3 regions of the Cupriavidus sp. USMAA2-4 genome follow, and region 3 is predicted to be linked to each of the others. Evidence: predicted binding sites of a transcription regulator. Region 3 holds the regulator's gene; each other region holds the start of a gene.
What was found. The regulator LexA, encoded in region 3, represses DNA repair genes until DNA is damaged. The targets are predictions, from matches to a motif close to ACTGTATNNNNATACAGT.
Positions count from the first base shown of each region.

Region 1: the regulator LexA is predicted to act here: its motif matches at 2,693-2,710, upstream of BKK79_RS08960 (ATP-dependent helicase).
Region 2: the regulator LexA is predicted to act here: its motif matches at 1,867-1,884, upstream of dinB (DNA polymerase IV).

Region 1 is NZ_CP017748.1:2,035,095-2,039,553, reverse strand. Features, by position in the region: gene BKK79_RS08965 (sigma-54-dependent transcriptional regulator) at 1-377, shown strand, start outside; gene BKK79_RS08960 (ATP-dependent helicase) at 545-2,671, opposite strand; gene BKK79_RS08955 (TlpA disulfide reductase family protein) at 2,870-3,400, opposite strand; gene BKK79_RS08950 (thioredoxin) at 3,593-4,135, opposite strand; gene BKK79_RS08945 (hypothetical protein) at 4,238-4,459, shown strand, end outside.
Region 2 is NZ_CP017749.1:3,559,399-3,563,857, forward strand. Features, by position in the region: gene BKK79_RS35540 (isocitrate lyase/PEP mutase family protein) at 1-781, opposite strand, end outside; gene BKK79_RS35545 (GntR family transcriptional regulator) at 980-1,792, shown strand; gene dinB (DNA polymerase IV) at 1,948-3,120, shown strand; gene BKK79_RS35555 (LysR family transcriptional regulator) at 3,207-4,142, opposite strand; gene BKK79_RS35560 (DMT family transporter) at 4,430-4,459, shown strand, end outside.
Region 3 is NZ_CP017748.1:4,182,979-4,187,437, forward strand. Features, by position in the region: gene BKK79_RS18620 (GGDEF domain-containing protein) at 2-1,162, opposite strand; gene BKK79_RS41135 (hypothetical protein) at 1,753-1,923, opposite strand; gene lexA (transcriptional repressor LexA) at 2,048-2,704, opposite strand; gene BKK79_RS18630 (asparaginase) at 2,883-3,884, shown strand; gene rpsF (30S ribosomal protein S6) at 3,994-4,368, shown strand; gene priB (primosomal replication protein N) at 4,443-4,459, shown strand, end outside.

The DNA of each region.
Region 1 (4,459 bases), 2.1 Mb from region 3:
CGCCGCTGCGCGAGCGGCGTGAGGACATCGTGTCCCTGTTCGAGCATTTCATGCTGGTCGCCGCGGTGCGCTACCAGCGCCCGGTGCCGCTGCTGGCCGAAGCGCAGCGCCAGGCGCTGATGCAGCGTCCCTGGCCCGGCAACGTGCGTGAACTGCGCAATGCCGCCGACCGCCTGGTGCTGGGCGTGCCCGAAGGCGGCGCAGCGGCCGCCGCCGCCGACGACGGCATGCCGCTCAAGGAGCGCATGGAGCGCTACGAGCGCGCGCTGATCGCCGACACGCTGGCCCGCACCGGCGGCGCCGTCAGCCAGGCCGCCGACCTGCTGCAGGTGGGCAAGGCGACGCTGTACGAGAAGATCAAGCGCTACGGGTTGTAGCGGTGAGGGTGTGTGCGGGTGAGGTGCGGGTGAGGGTGCACCAACACCAATCGCCAAGCACACTGTCTTGGCTCCCTCTCCCCGCACGGGGCAAGGGCGGGGGAGAGGGGTGGTTTAGCAAGGCGCCACACCCAGCGAAGCCAACGGTGTGATCCAGCACACGAGCGCTAGCGCCACATCTTGCGCATCTTCGCCGCCAGGTCCACCGCCGGCAGCGCGCTGCGTGCCGGTGCGGCATCCACCGGGGGGGGCGGTGGCCAGGCGCGGCTGTGGAAGTTGCCCATCACGCGATTGGGCAGGAAGCGCGTACGCGAGGCGTAGACGTGGCGGTCGCCGTAGCCTGGCTGCTGGTGCACGTAGAAGCGCTGCGGTACCACCACGTCGAGGTGGTCGCGCGCGCGCGTCATCGCCACGTAGAGCAGGCGGCGCTCTTCCTCGATTTCCTCGGTGGTGCCGGTGGCCAGGTCCGAGGGCAGGCAGCCGTCCACGGCATTGAGCAGGTAGACCGCCTTCCATTCCTGTCCCTTGGCCGAGTGGATGGTGGACAGGATCAGGTAGTCCTCGTCGCGCAGCGGCACGCCGGATTCATCGCTGGAGGCGTCGGGCGGATCGAGCGTCAGTTCGGTGAGGAAGCGTTCGCGCGAGGCGTAGGTCGCGGCGATGCGTTCGAGTTGCTGCAGGTCGGCCTGGCGCGCCGCGGCATCGTCATGCATGCGTTCGAGGTGCGGCAGGTACCAGGCCACCACCTGCTCGAACCCGGCAGGCCAGGACGAGGCTGGTGCCAGCAGCGCGCGTGCCAGCGCCAGCAGGTCGGCCCAGGCCGGTTCCGCGGCCGCGGGGGGCGTGAAGGATTCCAGCGCGAACAGCGGTTGGGTGGCCACGGCGATGGCGTCGAGCATGCGCCCGGCGGTCTTGGGGCCGAAGCCCGGCAGCAGCTGCAGCGCGCGGAAGCCGGCGATGCGGTCGCGCGGGTTCTGCAGCCAGCGCAGCATGGCCAGCACATCCTTGACGTGGCCGGACTCGAGGAACTTGAGCCCGCCGAACTTCACGAAGGGGATGTTGCGCCGGGTCAGTTCGATCTCGAGCTGGGCGCTGTGGTCGGCCGCACGGAACAGCACCGCCTGCGACAGCAGCGCCAGCCCGGCCTCGCGCCGCTCCAGGATGCGCTCGACCACATAGCGTGCCTGCTCGGCCTCGTCGGCCACCACCACCACGCCGGGCTTCTCGGCCGAGGCGCGCTCGCTCCACAGCTCCTTGCTGTAGCGTTCCGCGGCCTGGGCGATGACGGCGTTGGCGGCGGCGAGGATGGGCTGGGTGGAACGGTAGTTGCGCTCCAGCGTGACGCGCGCCGCGGGGGGCGAGAAGTGCTCGGGGAAGTCGAGGATGTTGCGCACCGTGGCACCGCGGAAGGCGTAGATCGACTGAGCGTCGTCGCCGACCACGGTCAGGCCGCGCCCGTCGGGCTTGAGCGCGAGCAGGATGGAGGCCTGCAGCGCGTTGGTGTCCTGGTACTCGTCGACCAGCACATGGTCGAAGCGTGCGCCCATGTCCGCCGCCAGCGCGGGCTCGCCCAGCGCCTGCGCCCAGTAGAGCAACAGGTCGTCGTAGTCGAGCACCTGCTGGTCCTGCTTGGCCTCGACGTAGGCGGCGAACAGGGTGCGCAGCGCCTCTTCCCACATCGCATAGCGCGGGAAATGGCGCCGCAGCACCTCGTCCAGCGGCGCCTGGGTATTCACCGCGCGCGAATAGATGGCCAGGCAGGTTTCCTTGCGTGGAAAGCGCGCGGTCTGCTCGGACAGGCCGAGATCGTGGCGCACCATGTGCATCAGGTCGGCGGCGTCGCCGCGGTCGCTGATGGTGAAGGCGGGCGACAGTCCGATCGTCTCCGCGTATTCGCGCAGCAGGCGGGCGCCGATCGCGTGGAAGGTACCCGACCATTGCAGTGCCGCCCGTCCGGCGCCGCTGCCGCCGACGGCACGGTCGACGATGCGTTCGACGCGCCGGCCCATCTCGGCGGCGGCGCGGCGCGAGAAGGTCAGCAGCAGGATGCGGCGCGGGTCGGTTCCCGACAGCACCAGGTGGGCGACACGGTGCGCGAGCGTGTTGGTCTTGCCGGAGCCGGCGCCGGCGATGATCAGCAGCGGGCGCTCGCCATCGTGCTCGGCGGCGGCGCGCTGCTCCGGATTGAGGTCGGCAAGGTGCGCGGCCGGCGCGGGCTCAGGGAGCACGGTCGCGGTGGCGGCGTCCGTGCCGGCGTCGGCAGGAAGTAGATCGAGGTCGGGAGAGGCTGGCATGGCGGCGGCGGGCTGGCGCCAACTGTATATCCATACAGCGGTTCTGCGCAAGCCGGCAGCGTCCGGTGCGGCGTGGCGGCCGCCCGCGGCCGGCCTTCGCATGGCGCCGGCGTCTCACCGGCGGGCGCGTGCCAAAAACAAAGCCGCCCGGGAGGGGCGGCTGGTATGCGCCTGGCGGTCCGGGCCGCCGGGAACCGCTCAGGCCGACTTGGCCAGGGCCCCGTCCAGCAGCTTGTGCAGCGCATCCCACTCGGGCTCGCCCACGTAGCGCTTCAAGATGCGGCCATCCTTGTCGACCACGAAGGTGGTCGGTGTCAGCTGCACGTCGCCGAAGGCCTTGGCGGCCGTGCCGCCGGCGTCCATCGCCACCTTGAAGGGCAGCTGGCGCGTCTGGGCGTAATTCATCACATACATCGGCGGGTCATAGTTCATCGCCACCGCGACGAATTCCAGTCCCTTGTCCTTGTACTGCTGATAGGTGCGCACCATCTCGGGCATCTCCTTGACGCAGGTGGCGCAGCTGGTGGCCCAGAAGTTGACCAGGTAGACCTTGCCCTTCAGGTCGGCGGTGCTGATCTTCTGGCCGGAAAGCAGGGTGAACTCGGCCGCCGGCACGGTTGCGGCGGGCGTGATGGCGCGATAGCCGAACCAGCCGAACAGGGCCACCACGAACAGGGTGGCGATCAGCGGCCAGCGCTTGCGCGTGGCGGGGGAAGCAGGGGTCGTCATATTCCGTCGTGCAAGGCGTCGGTGGCGGGCAGGCGCGGGCTGTGGCAGCGCCGGTTCAGCGGACATTCTAATGCCTCGCGCGCAGGCCTGCCGGCGCGCATCCGGGGGGTGGCGATCCTGCGGCAATCTGCCGCAGCGATGCGCCGCGGACGCGCTGCTTCCGTGTTGCCTAAGCGTTGCCTAAGTGTTGCCTCAGCGCGGCCCGGCGAGGGCGGCGCGCGCGGCTTCCAGGCGCTGTTCGAGGTAGGCGCCGTAGAAGTCCGGCTGCAGGCCGCGTAGCGGGGGCGCCGCCTCGCGGCCGTGGGCGTCGAGGAAGAGCACGGTAGGTGCGAACGCCAGCCCGCGCGCGCGGGCCCAGGCACGTGCGCCGGTTATGGTGCCGTCAGCGTCGCGCAGCGGCGCATCGGTGCCGATGTCCAGTTCGCGCGCCGTGATCTCGCCGGCGGCAGCCATCGGGCCCAGATAGTTGCGCCGCACGGTTTCGCAGTAGCCGCAGCCGGGCAGGGACAGCAGCAGCACCAGCGGCCCGCCGCGGCGCGTGGCCTCGCGCCCCTGGGCGCCGAGATCGGTCGCGCCCGGCAGCGTGCTCGCCGCCAAGGCCGGCAGCGCGGCACCGGCCAGGGCCAGCCCGGCCAGCCAGCGCCGCGCGCGGCCTGCCGGCGCGGCGGGGCGGACAGGGGGCGGGGTGGTAGACAGGGTGGTGGGCAAGGCGGTGGACAAGATGAGGGGCGGCATGATCTGGGCGGAGAAGCGCACGATCCCGGATAATAGCCCTTCGTGCCCTCCGGCCTCGTGCCGCGGGGCTCCCGACCGACCAGGATGTCCCCGTCCGCCGCCATGTCCCGTTCCCGCCGAACCGTCTACCTGCTGGCCGCGCTGGCGCTCGCTGCCGCGGCCTGCTCGCCGCGCTACGACTGGCGCACGGTATTGTCCAATGAGGGCGCCTATGCGGCCCTCTATCCGGGCAAGCCGTCCAGCGCGGCACGCGAAGTGGCCATCGGCGGCCGCCACCTGCCGATGACGATGGAGGCGGCGCGCGTCGACGAGACGCTGTTCGCC
Region 2 (4,459 bases), on a different replicon from region 3:
CCGCCGACACCGGCGGCGCGCTGCGCGTCGCCTTCAGTTCCGCCAGCGCGCGGTCGCCCGCCTCGATCGCGGCCTTCAGCATCAGGCCCGGCAGGATGGCCAGCTTGTAGCCCATGGCCTCGGCCTCGCGCAGGTCGAAGATCGGCGTGCGCCCGCCGGGCACCACGTTGAGCAGGCAGGGGCCCTGCACGCGGGCCGGCACCGCGGCCACTTCCTCCAGCGTCTGCGCGGCTTCGACGAAGGCCATGTCGGCGCCGGCGGCGAGCGCCGCCTTGGCGCGCCAGATGGCCTCGTCCAGGCCCAGCACGGCGCGCGCGTCGGTGCGCGCGATGATGACGAAATCCGCCGTGCGGCGCGCCTGCGCCGCCGCCCGCACCAGCGAGACGAAGGCTTCGCGCGAAACCACCTCCTTGCCGTCGAGGTGGCCGCAGCGCTTGGGCGCGACCTGGTCCTCGATATGGATGCCGGCCACGCCGCGGCTCTCGTACTCGCGCACGGTGCGCGTCACGTTCAGTTCGTTGCCGTAGCCGGTATCGGCGTCGGCGATCAGCGGGATGGCGATGGCGCGCGCCATCACCGCGGCGTTCTCCACCATCTCGCTCAGGGTCAGCAGGCCGAAATCGGGAAAGCCGCGCGCGGCCGAGGTCCCGGCTCCGGTCATGTAGGCGGCGGCGAAGCCGGCCTGCTCGATCAGGCGCGCGCCGATGGCGTCATAGGCGCCCGGCGCGATCAGCATGCCGGGCGCCTGCAGGCGCTGGCGCAACAAGGTGGCGGGGTGCATGGTGCGGGCGGTCTCCTCTTGCGGGTAGGCGAATGCCCCCGGGACGGGGGACCGGGGCAGCGTGTGCCTCTCGCCTGTGTTTATGTGTTTATATTCTAATAACAACTAACCAGCAAGGTCAACCGGAACCGGGCGGAGCGGCCAGGGATCCGCGCCACCCTTGTGCTATGCTCCCCGACGCCACCGATCCATCACCCCATGCCCCGCAACACCGCTGACGCAACGCCCGCCCCGCTGCCCCGCATCCCTGGTACCTCCCTGCACCGGCAGCTCTTCCTGGTGCTGCGCGACGAGATCTCGCGCGGCGTCTACGCGCAGACCGGCGCGCTGCCCAAGGAAGAGGCGATCTGCGAGCGCTTCGGCGTCTCGCGCATCACGGTAAGGCGCGCGCTGGCCGACCTCGCCGCGCTCGGGCTGGTGGAGCGGCGCCACGGCCTCGGCACCTTCGTGCGCGCCGGCACGCCGGCGGGGCGCAGCAGTCCCAGCCTGGGCATGATCGACAGCCTGCGCCGCGCGGCGCTGGAAACCGAGGTCGAGGTGCTCGAGGTGGCCCAGGCCGAGCCGCCGCCGGATATCGCCGCGCTGCTGCAGCTCGCGCCCGGCGAGCACGCCGTGCATGCCCTGCGCCTGCGCAGCCTGCAGGGCGAGCCGGTCATGCTGACCGACGCCTGGGTGCCGGCCGCGCTGGGCAAGCGGGTCTCGGCGGCAGCGCTGCGCAAGCATGCGCTGTTCGAGATCCTGATGGCGCAAGGGGTGAAGTTCGGCCGCGTGGTGCAGGAAATCAGCGCCCAGGCTGCCGATCCCCGCTGTGCCCGCTGGCTGCGCACCGAAGTCGGCGCGCCGCTGCTGAAGCTGGTGCGCCTGCTGCACGATCCCGCGGAGCTCCCGGTGCAGCACCTGACGGTGCTGCTGTCGCCGGAACGCAGCCGCATCCTGATGGACATCCCCTCCGAGAAGATCAACACGCTGAGCGCGGGACAGATCGTCCACGATATCGGCCGGCAGGGCTGAGTGCGCGGCGCGGCCGGCGCGGGCGCCGGGGCGTTGGGCCAGGTCCTATCGTCCAGCGGGGAAATTTCCCATATACTGTATATTCATACAGTCAACTGGAAGCCGTGGCCGCATGCTGCCACGCACCCCTCCGCCCGCCTCGCCGCCCAGCCGTCATGCTGTCCGCCACCCGCCGCATCGCCCACCTCGACATGGACGCCTTCTACGCGTCGGTCGAGCTGCTGCGCTACCCCGAACTGCGCGGCCAGCCGGTGGTGATCGGCGGCGGGCGCAATGCCGTGCCGGAGGTGCTGGCCGACGGCAGCCGCCGCTTCGCGCGCCTGCGCGACTACGTCGGACGGGGCGTGGTCACTACCTCGACCTACGAAGCGCGCGCCTTCGGCGTGTTCTCCGCCATGGGTATGATGAAGGCCGCCCAGCTCGCCCCGGACGCGATCCTGCTGCCGACCGACTTCGAGGCCTACCGCCACTACTCGCGCTTGTTCAAGGCGGCGGTGGCGCGCTTCACCGACCAGATCGAGGACCGCGGCATCGACGAGATCTACATCGACCTGAGCGCGGTGCAGGGCGAGGCCGCCGAGGTTGCCGGGCGCATCAAGCAGGCCGTGCGCGAAGCCACCGGCCTGAGCTGCTCGATCTGCGTGGCGCCGAACAAGCTGCTGGCCAAGATCGGCTCCGAGCTGGACAAGCCGGACGGACTGACGCTGCTGCGCATGGAAGACGTGCCGCTGCGCATCTGGCCGCTGCCGGTGCGCAAGGTCAACGGCATCGGGCCCAAGGCGAGCGAGAAGCTGGCCGCGCTGGGCATCGGCACCGTGGGCGAGCTGGCGCGCGCCGACCTGGGGCTGCTGCAGGAGCATTTCGGCCGCAGCTACACCGCCTGGCTGGCGCAGACGGCGCAGGGCTTCGACGAGCGGGCCGTGGTGGTCAGTTCCGAGCCCAAGTCGATCAGCCGCGAGACCACCTTCGAACGCGACCTGCACCCGCGCCGCGACCGCCCGCTGCTGTCGGAAGCCTTCACGGGGCTATGCCTGCGCGTGGCGGACGACCTGCGGCGCAAGGGCTATGTCGGGCGCACCATCGGCATCAAGCTGCGCTATGACGATTTCCGCACGGTGACGCGCGACCTGACCCTGCCGGAGCCCTCGGCCGACGGCGCGGCCATTCGCCGCGCGGCCACCGAATGCCTGCGCCGCGTGCCGCTCGACCGCAAGCTGCGGCTGCTGGGCGTGCGCGTCAGCGCGCTGCTGCCGGTGGAGGAAGCGGCGGGGCTGGCAGCGCTGCCGATCCAGGCCGAACTGCCGTTCGACGCGGCGGACGGCGGCTGAGCCGGGCCGGCGCACGGCCATGGACGCCGCGGGCCGGCCGCACACCCCGGCCTTTCTCCCCTCTGCCTTTCTCTCCTGGCCGCCGCTCAACGCGGGGCGCGCAAACGGGCATCCAGGAAGTCGATCAGCGCCCTGACCTTGGGCGGCAGGAAGCGGTTGGGCGGATGCAGCAGCCAGACCGTGCCCACGTAGGCGCGCGCCTCCAGGGTCCAGTCGGCCAGCACGCGCACCACCTCGCCCCGCTGCAGCGCCTGCGCGGCGGCGAAGTCCGGCAGGCTGGCGATGCCCAGTCCCTGCTGCGCCGCCTCCAGCCGCGCGCTGGCGTGGTTGGCGGCATAGCGCCCGCGCACCTCCACGCTCACCGGTGCCGCCGCCTCGGCCGGCGCCGTGCGGCGGAAGCGCCAGCGCTTGTCATCGGCCGTCTCGCCCAGGAACAGGCAGTCGTGCGCGGCCAGCTCGCGCGGATGGCGCGGCTCGCCGCGCGCGGCGAGATAGGCGCGCGATGCGCACAGCACCCACTCGACGCGGCCCAGGCGCCGGCCGGCCAGGCCGGGTGGCGGCTGGTCGGTCAGGCGGATCACCAGGTCGAGGTCGTCGTCGAGCGGATCCAGCGTGGCATCGGAAAACACCAGCCGCAGGTCCACATCGGGACAGGCGCGCAGGAAATCCGGCACCAGCGGATGGATCACGGTCTTGGCGTAGGCGGTCGGCGCGCTCAGGCTGACGCGCCCGGCCGGCCGCGCCGCCAGGGCGCCGGCCGCATCGACGGCACCGGCCGCCGCGCCGACCAGCTCGCGGCAGTGGCGGTAGACCTGCTCGCCCGAGGCGGTGACACGCACCTTGCGTGTCGAGCGCTCCAGCAGGCGCGTGGCCAGCGCGTCTTCCAGCCGCTTGATCTGCCGGCTGACCGTCGACGGCGTGGTGCCGAGCTGGCGCGCCGCCAGCGAGAAATTGCCGGCATCGACCACGCGGGCGAACACGGCCATGTCGGGCAGCAGCGCAAACAGCTCGTTGGGGTTCATTGCGGGTTCCTTGGCGGATTCTTTGCCGCTGTATGCGCCGATGCGTGCGCCGATGCATGCGTCGATGCGCTTTCCGGCGTCCCTGCCAGGGACGCGCGCGCGCCGGCAGGGCTGGCCGATCTGTGCGAGACAGGCATAAAAGATTTGCACGACGACCGGATTATCACCATCCATGCAATACAAGACAATGCTCTCCGTCCGCCCGCCTGCGCACCTGAGCCCGGCGGCCGGCCACGTTCCCGCGCCATCGCGCGTCCTCCGATCCTGCCCTGTCCGTCCTGCCTGCCATGTCCGCCAGAACCGCCACCGCCTCCCTG
Region 3 (4,459 bases):
CCTAGGCCGCCTGGCGGGAGTTCGCCAGTTGTGCCGGTGGCGGATTGTGCTCGAATGCCACGCAATTCCTTCCCTCGCGCTTGGCGGTGTAAAGCAGCATGTCGGCCCGGGTCAGCAGGTCATCTAGCGATTCCCCGGCGGCGAGCGCGGTGACGCCGAAGCTGGCGGTCACGGTACATGTGCCGGGCAGGGCTTCGAATGCCGTCGTCTCGAGCGTGTGGCGCAGGCGTTCGGCCAGGTGCAGCGCGCTCGCAACGTCGGTGCCGGGCAGAAGGATGGCGAACTCTTCGCCGCCGATGCGGCCTGCAATGTCCCGATGGCGGATGCTTGCGAGGACCAGGTGGCCGAATTCCGACAGGACCGTGTCGCCTGCGACGTGGCCGTGGGTGTCGTTGATGTGCTTGAAGTGATCGATATCGCAGAGCAGCACGCTGAGCGGCTGGTCTTGGCGGGGCGGAATCTCGCGCTCAGCCAGCACCTCGAAGCTACGGCGGTTGTGGAGGCGGGTCAGGGGATCGGTGTCGCGTTCCTCGCGCAGCTTGTCGATCACGTCGGACATGGCGCCTGCGAGCAGGGCCAGGCCGAGCACGATGCCGAACAGTACCAGGCTGAGCTGCAGTGCGATCCAGAAGGGCGAGTGCGCTAGTGAGTCGGCGTTGCCGGACGCGGCGGATGTGATGGTCAGTGCCGAGCGTGGCACGAAGCTCAGCGCAAACGCCAGCAGGATCCAATACAGCGCGCGGTCGACGGCGGCGCCCAGGCGCAGTTTGCCAAGCCGCGCGACGCCGGTCAGCAGCATCACTGCGATGCCGCCGTGGAGTATGTAGATGCGTGCCGCGATCTGGTCGTCGGCATAGTGGAAGTACGCCAGCGCGATCAACTGCAGACAGGCCAGCGTGGTCAGCGGCACGGCATCGAACTGCGCGTCGGCGCGTGCTACGACGCCGCGCAACAGCAACAGGGTGCTACCCAGGTAGAGCGCGCAGGACAGCAGCAGGTTCACGCCAGCGTCGCGCGGCAGTTGCAGGATCTGCGCTGACGCGGCCAAGGCATAGATCAGGAACGATGCGCAGAACATCAGCAGGTGACGCTGCGCGCGCTCGTAGCTCCAGGCCAGCAGGAAGCACAGGGATAGCAGCGTGGCGATGGCGGGATTGCCCAAGGCCAGAACCTGGACAGTTTGAAGCGGCAAGCGAGGTCCCCGATCTGTAGTCGTTGTGGTGGCCGGGAGCGCTGTCCGGAGGGTGGTCGGTGTGCCGAGGCAGGCAGCGTGGTATGCCTCGGCAATGCAGCAGCGCGGCGCGTACGAGCGCCTGTCAGTCTTGCCGGCGACCCCGCAGATGGAGCTGCTGCCGGTGCGGCGCTAATCCGATGTCAGCGGCCATTCTAGCGAGCCGGCACGCGAATCTCGCCGGCACTGACGTGCTGCGCGCCGCTGCAATTGCAAACAACGGTAAAGATACGGAAATGCCCCCTTCGAACGAGGGGCGGAGTGTGCATCAAGGGAGGGGCACCCTACGCATTGCCTGGCATAGGCAGAGGGTTGGACGCGGATTGAAGGCGCCTGGAACATCGCGGAATCGTTGGTGCGCGACGACCGCTCGGGCATGCGATTGCTCGGGCGCCGTCGTGCATCATGCAAAGCAGATGCGCGGCAAAGCGAATGCGGCAAAGCGAATGCCCGGCGTGACAGGCACGGCACGGCGAGCCGCGCCTGTCACGTACCCGTGCGTACTCGGGTGCCGCGCAGGCTCAGACGTGCAGCTTGGCCGGCTCGGCCAACTCCAGCATGCGGCAGATGGCGGCCATGCTGCCGACCATGGTGCGGCGCTGCGCGCCTTGGTAGATGCGCACGCCCTTGCATTGGCGGAAAGGCACTGGCTTGACCGGGCGGCGGGCGGAGATGGTATTGGCTTGCGGCATGGTTGCACCTGTCGATTGACAATAGTCGGGGGATGGCGCCAGCGTCGGCGGGCGCCTTCGGAACGGTGAGGCAGGTGCCGCCACGCTGCAGACCTGGCGGCGGCGAGGGGTCGGGCCGGCTGCGCTAGAAGCCGGCCGGACGGATCAGTCCGACCGCGATACCCTCGAGAGAGAACTCTTCTTCTCCCGGTTTCACGAGGATGTTGGGGTAGTCGGGGTTCTCGGCAATCAGCTCGATGCTGTCGCCTCGTCGCTTGAAGCGTTTGACAGTGACGTCCTCGCCAAGGCGTGCTACCACGATCTTGCCGTTGCTGGCCTCGCTGGCGCGCTTGACTGCGAGCAGGTCGCCGTCGAGGATGCCGGCATCGCGCATGCTGAGGCCGCGCACGCGCAGCAGATAGTCGGGCTGTTCGTCGAAGACCGAGGCATCCACCTGATACTGCCGGTCGATGTGCTCGGCGGCGAGGATGGGGCTGCCTGCCGCGACGCGGCCGACCAGCGGCAGGGTCAGTTGCATCACGCCGGCCATCGGCAATGTGAACTGGTCCGGTGTTTCCGAATCGCTGCGCGAGACCTTGAGGCGGATGCCGCGCGAGGCGCCCGGGGTCAACTCGATCACGCCCTTGCGCGCCAGTGCCCGCAGATGTTCCTCGGCGGCATTCGGGGAGGAGAAGCCGAACTCCGCGGCGATTTCTGCGCGCGTAGGCGGAAAGCCGGTGCGGCGGATCGTGTTGCGGATCAGGTCGAAGATCTGTTGTTGCCGCGGAGTCAGGGTTGCCATGGAGTCGCCGCTTTGTTCTTGGTGTCAGGGGTACTGTATGTTTAAACAGTATGCTGTGATTTTATACAGTATGTGACGAAGTGCAAGTGGAATTTGCGCGACCTGTGGCCGGTGCGGCGGAGTGATGGTGGTTGGGCGTACGGTTACAATCGCGGCTCACCCGTGTTCCCGCCCTGATATGTCCAAGCTTCCCCGCATCGTCGTGCTTGCCACCGGCGGCACCATCGCCGGTTCCGCCGCCAGCGCGGCCAGCAGTGCGCATTACCAGGCAGCCACGGTGCCGGTGACGGCGCTGCTGGATGCCGTGCCGGCGTTGAAGTCGGTGGCGCGCCTGGAGGCCGAGCAGGTGGCCCAGGTCGACAGCAAGGACATGGGCTTTGCGCTGTGGGCCAGACTGCAGGCGCGCGTGGCATTCTGGTGCGCCCAGCCCGATGTGGCGGGTGTGGTGGTGACTCACGGTACCGATACCCTGGAAGAGACGGCCATGCTGCTGCACCTGTCCTGTGCGGTACCGGTTCCCGTAGTGATGACCGCGGCCATGCGGCCTTCGACCTCCCTGTCGGCGGATGGCCCGCTCAATCTTCTCGATGCCGTGCGTGTGGCGGCCCATCCGGAGGCGTGCGGCCGTGGCGTGCTGGTGGTGCTGAACCAGCAGATCCATGCTGCGCGGGATGTCGTCAAGGCACATACCTCGGCGGTCGATGCCTTCGTGTCGCCGGTGGGCGGCCCGCTCGGTTTCGTCCAGGATGAGCTGGTGAGCTTCATGCGCGCGCCATTGCGCCGGGTCGAGCGGTCCTGGCCGCTGCCAGCCGGGGAGTGGCCGCTGGTGGAAATTGTGCCGAGCTATGCGCAGCCCTCCCGTATCGTCGTCGACGCGCTGGTGGCTGCCGGCGCGGCGGGCCTGGTGGTGGCGGCGGCGGGGAACGGTTCGATTCACGAGGCGCTGGCTGCCGCGCTGGCCGACGCGGCGCGCGCAGGTGTCGCGGTGGTGCGCAGTTCTCGCACCGGTGCGGGCCATGTATCGATTCCGGCACTGCCGAATCCTGGCGCCGGCCTGTTCGTCTCCGCGGGTGACCTGAATCCCTACAAGGCGCGCGCGCTGCTGTTGCTCGCTCTGGCTCGGGATCCTCGGCTGGCGGCGGACCCTGGCCGGCTGCAGCAGTGCTTCGCGCAGTGCTGAGCGGGCAGTCTGCTTGCCGTGCCAGCTTGCTGCGGGCTATAATGGCAGGCTATCCAACCTTGCCGCACCGGACGTGACGCCCGGGTGGCTCATCCCAAAAGGAGCGTCAATGCGTCATTACGAAATCGTCTTTATCGTCCATCCGGACCAGAGCGAACAAGTGCCCGCGATGATCGAGCGTTACAAGTCGCTGGTCACCTCGCAGAATGGCCAGGTTCACCGCGTGGAAGACTGGGGTCGTCGCCAACTGGCCTACATGATCCAGAAGCTGGCCAAGGCTCACTACGTTTGCCTGAACATCGAATGCGGCAAGGAAACCCTGGCCGAACTCGAACACGCGTTCAAGTTCAACGATGCGGTGCTGCGTCACCTGATCGTCCAGACCAAGAAGGCCGAAACCGCTCCCTCGCCGATGATGAAGGAAGTGCAGCGCGAAGAAGCCCGCAAGGCCGCGCAACAAAGCAGCGAGAGCCAGGCCGCCTGATCGGCGGTGCGGTGCGCTAGAGCGCTGCCCGGCCGGATCGGCAGGGTGGCCCGGGACCAGCAAGGAGGCGCGCGTTGAACCAGTTGCGGCT